DNA from 3 places in the Streptomyces sp. NPDC048434 genome. Region 3 is predicted to be linked to each of the others. Evidence: riboswitches for the same ligand, from Rfam matches in the RefSeq annotation. Region 3 holds a riboswitch; each other region holds the start of a gene.

Region 1 (3,270 bases), on a different contig from region 3:
GTCGTCGCGGACGAAGGACCAGGCGAGCATGGTGACCGGGCCGGTGAGCATGCCCTTGACCGGCCGGTCGGTGAGCGACTGGGCGTAGGTCGTCCAGCGGACCGTCATCGGCTCGGGGCGGGAGATGTCCCCGGCCAGGATCGGCGGGCGGACATAGCGGGTGCCGTACGACTGGACCCAGCCGTGCCGGGTGGCGAGGTAGCCGGTGAGCTGCTCGGCGAAGTACTGGACCATGTCGTTGCGTTCCGGCTCGCCGTGCACCAGCACATCGATACCGGCCTTCTCCTGGAAGGCCAGAACCTCGCGGATCTCGGCCGAGATGCGCTCCTCGTACCCCGCGGTGTCGATCCGCCCGGCCCGCAGATCGGCGCGGGCGGTGCGCAGTTCGGCGGTCTGCGGGAACGAGCCGATGGTGGTGGTCGGCAGCAGCGGCAGCCCGAGGTGCGCGCGCTGGGCGGCGGCCCGCTCGGCGTACGGCTGCGAACGGCGGCCGTCGGCGTCGGTGACGGCGGCGGTACGGGCGCGTACCACCGGGTCATGAGTGAGCGCCGAACCGGCCCGGGAAGCCAAGTCAGCGCGGTTGGCGGTGAGTTCGGCCGCGATGGAGTCGGTGCCCTGCGCCAGGCCGCGCGCCAGCGTCACGATCTCCGCGGTCTTCTGCCGGGCGAAGGCCAGCCAGCGGGCGATCTGCGGGTCGATGTCGCGCTCGGCGGCGGCGTCCAGCGGGACGTGCAGCAGCGAGCAGGAGGACGACACATCGACCCGGTCGGCCAGGCCGAGGAGCGTACCCAGGGTGGCCAGCGACTTCTCGAAGGAGTTGATCCACACATTGCGGCCGTCGACCACACCGGCGACCAGCCGCTTCCCGGGCGGCCCGCCGACCGCCGCCAGATCCCCGAGATTGCCGGCCGCGGCGCCGGTGAAGTCCAGTGCCAGCCCCTCGACGGGCGCCTTGGCCAGCACCGGCAGCGCCTCGCCCAGCCGGTCGAAGTAGGAGGCGACCAGCAGCCGCGGGCGGTCGGGGAGCGTACCGAGGCCGCGGTAGGCGCGGGCCGCGGCGTTCAGGACGGCGGGGGAGCGGTCCTGCACCAGTGCCGGCTCGTCCAGCTGCACCCAGTCGGCGCCGGCCGCCCGGAGGTCGGCGAGCACCTCGGCGTAGACGGGCAGCAGCCGGTCGAGCAGCGTCAGCGGATCGAAATCGGGCGCGACACCGGGCGCCGGCTTGGCCAGCAGCAGATAGGTGACCGGCCCGACGAGCACCGGGCGGGCGGCCAACCCGAGACCGAGTGCCTCCGTCAGCTCGGCGACCTGCTTGGCGGAGTCCGCGGCGAAGACCGTGTCGGGCCCCAACTCCGGTACCAGGTAGTGGTAGTTGGTGTCGAACCACTTGGTCATCTCCAGCGGCGCCACGTCCTGGGTGCCGCGGGCCATCGCGAAGTACCCCTCCAGCGGGTCGGCGGCCAGCGCGGCGCGGTGCCGGGCGGGGATCGCGCCGACCATCACGCTGGTGTCCAGCACGTGGTCGTAGTACGAGAAGTCACCGGTCGGCACCTCGTGGACACCGGCCTCGGCGAGCTGCCGCCAATTGCCGTGGCGCAGCCCGGCGGCGGTGCTGCGGAGGGTGTCGGCGCTGACGCGGCCCTTCCAGTAGCCCTCGATGGCCTTCTTCAGTTCACGGTGCTGCCCCTGACGGGGGTAGCCGTGCACGGTGGCGTGTGCTGCCGCGGCTGCGGACGTGCTGGTCACGGAACTCTCCTTCGCGAGTATGCCTCCATGGACCACGGGACGGGTCGGGGGCGCGAAGGGACGGCAAACCGGACGGGCCCCGGCGCATTCCCGCCGTATGTGCCCGTCTGATGTCCGCCGACCCGCCCTCGAGGTCACCGAGATCTCCCCGCGCACCGGTCGCACGGGGGCACTGGCAGGTCTTCGGACTCATGGGCACATCCACCAAGGGCGGACATCTACTGGCCGTCGCTTCCCAGACCCGGCCGGGCCCAGTGCGTATGACGGCGGTCGTTCCCACTCACCGCTGCGGGGCAGTCCCGGATTTCCACCGGAGTTCCCTCTTGCGACGCGCCTGCCTGGCGGACAGGGCGAACCAGTTGCTCCCGCCACCCTAGGGCATGCCGTCAACGCCGCGCCTTGCGCTGGAGCGCGCTCCAGCTCCTAGCGTGAGCGCAGCACCGGAGAGCTGCGCCGATCGAAGGGAACCACGTGCGCTACACACTGTTCGGCAGGACCGGTCTGCGGGTGAGCGAGCTGAGCCTGGGCGCCATGACCATCGGCGACGACTGGGGCTGGGGCGCGGGAAAGGACACCAGCGGCCGGATCCTGGACGCCTACGCGGACGCGGGCGGCAACTTCATCGACACCGCCAACAACTACACCGACGGCGCCTCGGAACGGATCCTGGGCGAGCTGCTCGAAGGCCGGCGGGAGCGCTTCGTCCTGGCGACCAAGTACACCTGCGCGACCCGCAAGGGCGATGTGAACGCGGCGGGCAGCCACCGCAAGAACCTGGTCCGGTCGGTGGAGGAGAGCCTGGAGCGGCTGCGCACCGACCATCTCGATGTGCTGTGGGTGCACGCCCGGGACAACTTCACGCCCGTGGAGGAGGTGATGCGGGCGCTCGACGACATGGTGCGGTCGGGAAAGGTGCTCTACATCGGCGTCTCCGACTGGCCGGCCTGGGAGATCGCGCAGGCGAACACCCTCGCCGAGCTGCGCGGCTGGACCGCGTTCGCGGGCTCGCAGCTGCGCTACAACCTGCTGGAGCGGACGCCGGAGCGCGAACTGCTGCCGCAGGCCCGCGCCTTCGACCTGGCCGTACTGGCGTGGGGACCGCTCGCGGGCGGCCGGCTCACCGGCAAGTACCGCCGCGGTGAGACGGGCCGGCTGGACATCGTCGGCGAGGACGGCCAACGGGACCACAACGCGGAGGGGACCGTCACCGCGGTGCTGGAGATCGCCGAGCAGGGCGGCTGGAGCCCGGCGCAGGTGGCGCTGGCGTGGCTGCGCAGCCGGCCCGGCAACATCATCCCGATCATCGCCGCCACCAAGGAGAGCCAGCTCCTGGACAACCTCGCCTCGGTGGATGTCACGCTGGACGCCGACGCGCTGGCACGGCTCGAACGGAGCAGCGCGGTACCGCTGGGCTTCCCGCACGACTTCCTGCGGGAGCCGGGCATCACCGAGAACGTCTACGGCGACCGCTGGCCCGAGATCGAGGACCGGCGCTCCACCTATCGCCGTACGACCAGCGAGATC
Region 2 (3,270 bases), on a different contig from region 3:
GGCGTGCTCGGCCAACAGATTCCTGCGCAGCCGGGTCAGTGCGGACGTCCGGGTGCCCTTGTCGAGCAGGAAGAACACGTCGCAGTCCCGCATGGCCCGTACAGCGGACAGCGTCACATGCGCCGGATCCCCCGAGCCGATCCCGATCACGAGGATCCGTCGACGGTCTTCTCCGGTCATGAGGACACCGCCCCGGACGGCCCCGTTGCACACACGGCCGGGCCAGGGCTGCCGGGCGCGGAGCCGCCGTCAGGGCTGTCCGCGCCGGGCTCCGTCTCTCCGTCGGTCTCGCCCGGGTACATGACCTGGACATCGCGCAGCAGACTGTCCACCACGTCGTCCAGGTCGAGGCGCTTCTCCACCGAACGCAGGTCGGTCAGTCCGGCCCGGAGGGAGACCCGGGACGGTGCGAGGAGCTTGCAGCAGTCCTCGTCCGGCAGCACGGAGATCTCCGCGGTGCCGATGGACCGGGCCTCGTCGATGATCTCCTGCTTCTCCCAGCCGACCAGCGGCCGTAGCACCGGCAGGGCGGCGGCCTCGTCGACGGCGGCCATGTTCGCCAGGGTCTGGCTGGCCACCTGTCCCAGGCTGTCACCCGTCACCAGGGCCTCCGCTCGCGTCCGGCCCGCCAGCGCGGAAGCGGCACGGACCATCAGCCGTCGTTGCGCGACGACCTGGAGCCTGCCGGCCCCCGCGATGGCCAGTTGCTTCTGGGCGTGGCCGAGCGCGATGACATGCAGCCGCCCACCGGGCTGGTAGCGGTTGAGTTCCCGGGCGAGGGCGTAAGCCTTGTACACGGAAGCGGCGTTCGTGTACGGAGCGCCGGTGAAGTGGACGAAGTCGCAGCCCAGTCCACGACGCATCGCCCGGTAGGCGGCCACCGGCGAGTCGTACCCGCCGGAGAGCAGCACCAGGGCACGTCCGCCGGAACCGACGGGGAGTCCGCCAGGCCCCTGGTGACGGATCCAGGAGAGATAGCTCTCCGTGCGGTCGATCTCGACCGAGACCCGCACATCCGGGCTGGAGAGGTTCACCGGTACGGGCCCCAGGGCCTCCTGGACCCGTGCCCCGAGAAAGCGCTCGAACTGCGACGAGGTCATCTCGAAGGTCTTGTCCCGGCGCTTGACCCGCACGGCGAAACTGATTCCGGGTCGCTCGGCACGGGCGCCGGCGAGCGCTTCCACGGCTGCCTCGGTGAGGTCCGTAACGGTGCTCGGGACGCGCAGGGCGGGCTCCACCGAGTTGAACCCGATCACCCGTCGGGCGCGCTCCACGAGGACATCCAGAGGGACCTCGCCGCCGAGCACGGTGACGCTCTGGCCGGACTTGATCCACGTGGAGCCGCCGACGCCCCGCAGCGCGCGGCGGAGGTTGTCGTGCAGCCGCTCGATGAACAGGTGCCGATTGCGGCCCCTGAGGAAGATCTCACCATGCTTGAGCAGGACACAGGGCCCGCTTGGGCGGGGCGTACGGGGAGAAGGGACGGAGGGAACGCTCGCTTCGCCGGGCACGAAACTCTCCTTCGCGAGTCGTCGTGAGGACCGGCGCCGGGCCGCGAACGGGATGCGGGCCCGCCCCGCGCACCACGGGCACGGTGGGGTGAAACGCACCACTCACTCAGCGGTCCCGCTACCGGGTCGCCATGGAGGCGTGCGTGGTGATCGCACCGCGCACGAGCAGTGGCAGGTCTTCGGACTTGTGGGCACATCCCGAAGGACGGGACGCCTACTGGCCGTCGCTTCCCAGGTCACACACGGACCCAGTGCTTCATGACGGCGGTCGTTCCCACTCACCGCTGCGAGGCAGTCCCGGACTTCCACCGGATTCCCTCTTGCGACACCCCGTCTGGCGGGCGGGGTGAACCAGCTGCGGGTCCAGGGTAGACAAGGCGGCGCGTGGCCCGTGCACGAGGCGAAGCTCGACCGGCCCCAACCGTCGACCTGCGCGAGCCGTGCGGCCCCCTCGTTCGAGGAACAGCGAGGGCGCGGGGTCGCGCCCCGGGCCTCGCCGCCCAGGGACGAAACTCCGCATCCGCCCCCCGCGATTCCGCGCCGCCCGTCAGTACACCCGGGTGAGGATCTCCAGCACCTCCGCCTCGCTCGGCAGCAGCGGAGCGTTCTTGGTCACCGCGTCCGCGACCGCTCCCGCGGCGATGGCCGGCAGCATTCCGCGGTCGGCGCCCAGTTCGCGCAGGGGCCGCTTGACGTCCAGTGTTCCGGAGATCTCGCGCACGGCCTGCACCGTGGCCCGTGCCCAGTCGCCGTCCGCGGGCGGGGTGCGGCGCATGGCCCGTCCCACCTGCTCGTACGCGTCCCGGGCCGCCGGAGCGCTGAACACCATGACCTCCTCCAGTACGGCGGCCAGGGCCACTCCGTGCGGGGTTCCGGTGTGGGCGGTGAGCGCGTGGCCGATTCCGTGGACGAGGCCGAGTCCGGACAGGGTGAGGGCCTGGCCGGCGAGGTGGGCGCCCAGCATCAGTGCGGCGCGGGCGTCGAGGTCCGAGCCGTCCCGGTACGCGGTGGGCAGCGCGCCGCTCACCATCGTCACGGCCTGCGTGGCGTAGGCGACGGAGACCGGGTTCGCGCCGCGTGAGGCCAGCGACTCGATGCCGTGGACGAGTGCGTCGATGCCGGTGGCGGCGGTGGCCGGAGCGGGCAGACCGAGCGTCAACTCAGGGTCCAGCAGGGCGATTCGGGGCTTCACGGAAGGGTGACCGAGATACACCTTGCGGCAGGCTCCGGCGTCCTCGATCACCCCGAAGCCGTTGGTCTCCGCCCCCGTGCCGGACGTGGTGGGGATCGCGATGAGCGGCAGTCCGTCGGCCGCTTCCCATAGACGGCCGGCGTCGGCGGCAACCGCGTCCGGATTGCCGACGAGCAGGGAGATGCCCTTCGCCGCGTCGAGAACGGAGCCGCCGCCGAGCGCGACGACCGCGGCCGGCCCGAAGGCGCGGGCCCGCCTGGCGCCCGCGTCGACGTCGCCGGTGGAGGGGTTGGGCGCCACCTCGTCGTGAACGGCGTACTCGATCCCGCCGGAGTCGAGGATCTTCAGGACGCGTTCGACGACGCCCGCTGCGCGCAGACCCCGGTCGGTGACGACGAAGGCGCGGTGCCGGCCCGTGGTCGTGATCAGCTCGGGGAGCCGGTCGATGTGACCGGGCCCGAACTCGATGCGGCAGATGGGGTCGATGCTCAGCGGCGCGAGGCTGTCGCGCTGAGGAGAGGCCATGGGTGCGGCTCCTGATGTGGGTGAGTGTGAGCGTGGGAGCGT
Region 3 (3,270 bases):
CGATGCCCAGACCGTGCGAGAAGGGCAGTACGCCCAGCGTCTGCCGCCCGGTGAGACCGCGCAGCATCTCCAAGCCCGGCTCCAGCAGCGTGACATCGCCCCGGAACTTATTGACGAGATACCCCGCGACCAGCGCCTGGTCCTCCTTGGACAGCAGCGCGGTGGTGCCGAAGAAGGAGGCGAACACCCCGCCGCGGTCGATGTCGCCGACCACCATCACCGGGATCCGGGCGGCCCGCGCAAGGCCCATGTTCACGATGTCGGTCCGCCGCAGATTGATCTCGGCGGGGCTGCCGGCGCCCTCGCAGATCACCGCGTCGTGGGTACGCCGCAGCTCCTGGAGGCAGTCGGTGACCGTGCCGAGCAACTGCTCCTGGCGCCCCTCGTGGTAGCCCCGGGCGCTGAGCTCGCCCACCGGCTTCCCCAGCAGCACCACCTGGCTGCTGCGGTCGCTGCCGGGCTTGAGCAGTACGGGGTTCATCAGCGCGGTCGGCTCCACCCGCGCCGCGGCGGCCTGCATCGCCTGGGCCCGTCCGATCTCCGCGCCCTCGCGCGTGACGAACGAATTCAGCGACATGTTCTGCGCCTTGAACGGCGCCACCCGCACGCCCTGCCGGGCCAGCCAGCGGCAGATGCCCGCCGTCACCACGCTCTTGCCGGCGTCGGACGTCGTACCGGCCACCAACAGGCCACCGCCGACGGCCCCACCGGATGCCTTCAACCGCCCGTTCACCGGGTCCTCCTCATGCGCCGGGACCCCGGCTGTCGTGAGCCGTACGCGCCACCGCACGTGCGGCCCTGCGCGTCACTGCGCCTGCGGCCGGGCGGGTGGTGCGCAACAGGGCCCGGCGTAGCGCGCCGGCCGCCGGCCGCGCCGCCACCGTCGTCACCAGCGCCAGCACGCTCACCCGGCGCGAGAGCCGCACGGCCCGGGCGATGTCGGGCACCGCGACCGGCGGCGCCCCGTCGTTGAGCACCGGACGGTGTTCCACCCGCCCGCCGTACGCCAGCGTGCCGCCCAGCCGGACACCCAGCGCGCCCGCGAACGAGGCCTCCACGGGGCCCGCGTTGGGGCTCGGGTGCGCGCCGCCGTCCGCCCGCCAGGCCCGCAGCGCACCGCGCCGGTCGGGGCCCGCGAGCACGGTGAGCGCGGCGGTCAGCCGGGAGCCGGGCCAGCCGGCGAGGTCGTCGAGCCGGGCCGAGGCCCAGCCGAAGCGGCGGTGGCGCGGCGACTTGTGCCCCACCATCGCGTCCAGGGTGTTCACCGCCCGGAACGCCACCAGGCCGGGCACCCCGCCCAGCGCGCCCCAGACCAGGGCGCCCACCACGGCGTCCGAGGTGTTCTCGGCGACCGACTCCACCACCGCGCGGGCCATCTGGGGCCCGTCCAGCGCCTGTGGATCGCGCCCGCACAGATGCGGCAGCCGCTCCCGCGCCACGTCCAGGTCGCCCGCCGTCAGCGCACCGCCGACGGCGCGGGCCTCGCGGCCGAGTGAGGTGCCGCCCAGCACGGCCCAGACCGTCGCCGCGGTCAGCGCGATCCGGGCTCCGCCGCGCAGCGGAGCCGGGGCGGCGGCCCGTACCGCGCGCTGCAGCAGCGCGGCACCGGCGGCGGCACCGCCCGCGCACAGCACGGCGTGAGCCGCCCCGTATCCGCGGTGATCGCGCCACAGCCGGCGCTCGACGGCGCCCGCGGCCCGGCCGAAGGCGGCCACCGGATGGCCGCGCCGCGGGTCCGCCGCGATCAGGTCACCGAGGAAGCCGAGGGCCGCGCCGCACGCATATCCCGCGTGTTCGCCGCGCATCGGATCAGACCGCCGCCAGGGCGTGCCGAAGGGGCCCTGCGACAGCGGGCAGTGGAGATCTCGAAGGGCGGCCGGGCATGGCGGTATGTCCTCACTCAGGGTCCGCGCCCTGGCTCGACGTGACGGCGACAAGAGTCTCCTGGCTCCCCGGATCGGCGAGTCCTCCGGCCTTCCAGTCCCTGCGTACGTCATCGGACGTACGCGAGGCGGACCGTGGCCTTCGCTGGAGGAACGCTCCCCGGTGACAGTGGCGGGACCGCGCCGGATTCTCACCGGACTTCCTCATCTGTCGCCGAATGGCTCCGGCAGTCCACCACGCCCCGCGAATGCCCGTCAACTCACCCTTGACCTGCGACGGTGCCCTGTGGCACGCCCTGTGGTGCACGCCACAGCGTGGCAGTCGTGTCACAGACGGTTGCCTGCGCCCCTGATCTCACGTCACTATCTGGTGCACGGCGGCGATGGGGCCGCCGGAAGGGGGCCGGGGGATGACGCAGCGCGCTGACCGCCACGAGATCCGCATCAGGATCACGGGCACGAACAATCCGGAGCAGGACATCGAGGACCTCAAGGCGTGGCTGGAGCGCGAGCCGTGGCTGGACCGGCGCCGGCACGACTGGGAGCTGCGGCCACGGCCGGCGGACGAGAGCGACGACGGCCCCCGCGACATGGCCCTCGGTGTCGACGATCTGATCCTGGTCATCGTCGGCGCCGTCGCCGCCGAAGTCAGCAAAAGTCTCAGCATCGCCCTGCAGGAGTGGCTGCGACGGCGCCGGGAGGAACGCGACACCGGCGAACGGCCCGCCGTCGCGGTCGGGGGCGGCGACGGGGACCTGCACGCGCTCGGCGACGCGGGGCCGGGCGCCGTGGCCCCCGAACGCCCCGATCCCGGCAGCCCGGCGGACGAGAGCGGCAGCACCGCAGGGGACTGAGCCGGATGTCCGAATACGACGCACGGGGCAAGGTCAACCGGGCGCTGCTGATCTGTGTCGACGACTACCGCACGCTGCGCCCGCTGCCCGCGGTGAAGGACAACGCCCGGAAACTGGAGCAGGCCCTGCTCGCCCCCGGCACCGATCTGTTCACCAAGGGCGAGGTCATCACCTGCCGGCCCCAGGAGCCCTGGGAGGTGGAACAGGCGCTGGACGCGGTCACCCAGGAGGCGCGCGGCCTGCTGCTGGTGTACTTCTCCGGCCACGGCCGGGTGGGCCGCGACGGCGGCAATCTGCAACTCATGGTCGGCGCCTCGGAACGGCGTCACAAGACCGTCTCGTGGCAGGACACGGTGCTGTCCTATGTGGACAACGCGCGGGCCGACCGGATCGTGGTCGTCCTGGAGTGCTGTTACGCCGGCAACTCGAGCGAGGCCTTCTACGCCTGCCGCAAGCCCACTTCGCTGCTGATGGCCGCGCAGCCCAACCGCCGTATCTTCAGCGGCGAGGAACCCACCGGAGGCAGCGTCTTC

The links. Region 3 has a riboswitch for cobalamin ahead of ACGFWI_RS36205 (cobalamin biosynthesis protein). Riboswitches for the same ligand answer to the same signal wherever they lie in the genome.
Region 1: another riboswitch for cobalamin. It lies ahead of metE (5-methyltetrahydropteroyltriglutamate--homocysteine S-methyltransferase); the one in region 3 lies ahead of ACGFWI_RS36205 (cobalamin biosynthesis protein).
Region 2: another riboswitch for cobalamin. It lies ahead of thiI (tRNA uracil 4-sulfurtransferase ThiI); the one in region 3 lies ahead of ACGFWI_RS36205 (cobalamin biosynthesis protein).

Annotation. Positions count from the first base shown of each region.
Region 1 covers NZ_JBICXQ010000001.1:420,528-423,797, forward strand. The annotation lists gene metE (5-methyltetrahydropteroyltriglutamate--homocysteine S-methyltransferase) at 1-1,746, opposite strand, end outside; cobalamin riboswitch at 1,903-2,121, opposite strand; gene ACGFWI_RS01945 (aldo/keto reductase) at 2,218-3,270, shown strand, end outside.
Region 2 covers NZ_JBICXQ010000003.1:317,597-320,866, forward strand. The annotation lists gene cobF (precorrin-6A synthase (deacetylating)) at 1-180, opposite strand, end outside; gene thiI (tRNA uracil 4-sulfurtransferase ThiI) at 177-1,511, opposite strand; cobalamin riboswitch at 1,664-1,882, opposite strand; gene ACGFWI_RS05585 (iron-containing alcohol dehydrogenase family protein) at 2,059-3,228, opposite strand.
Region 3 covers NZ_JBICXQ010000044.1:35,607-38,876, reverse strand. The annotation lists gene ACGFWI_RS36210 (cobyric acid synthase) at 1-733, opposite strand, end outside; gene ACGFWI_RS36205 (cobalamin biosynthesis protein) at 744-1,805, opposite strand; cobalamin riboswitch at 1,938-2,091, opposite strand; gene ACGFWI_RS36200 (hypothetical protein) at 2,294-2,737, shown strand; gene ACGFWI_RS36195 (caspase family protein) at 2,743-3,270, shown strand, end outside.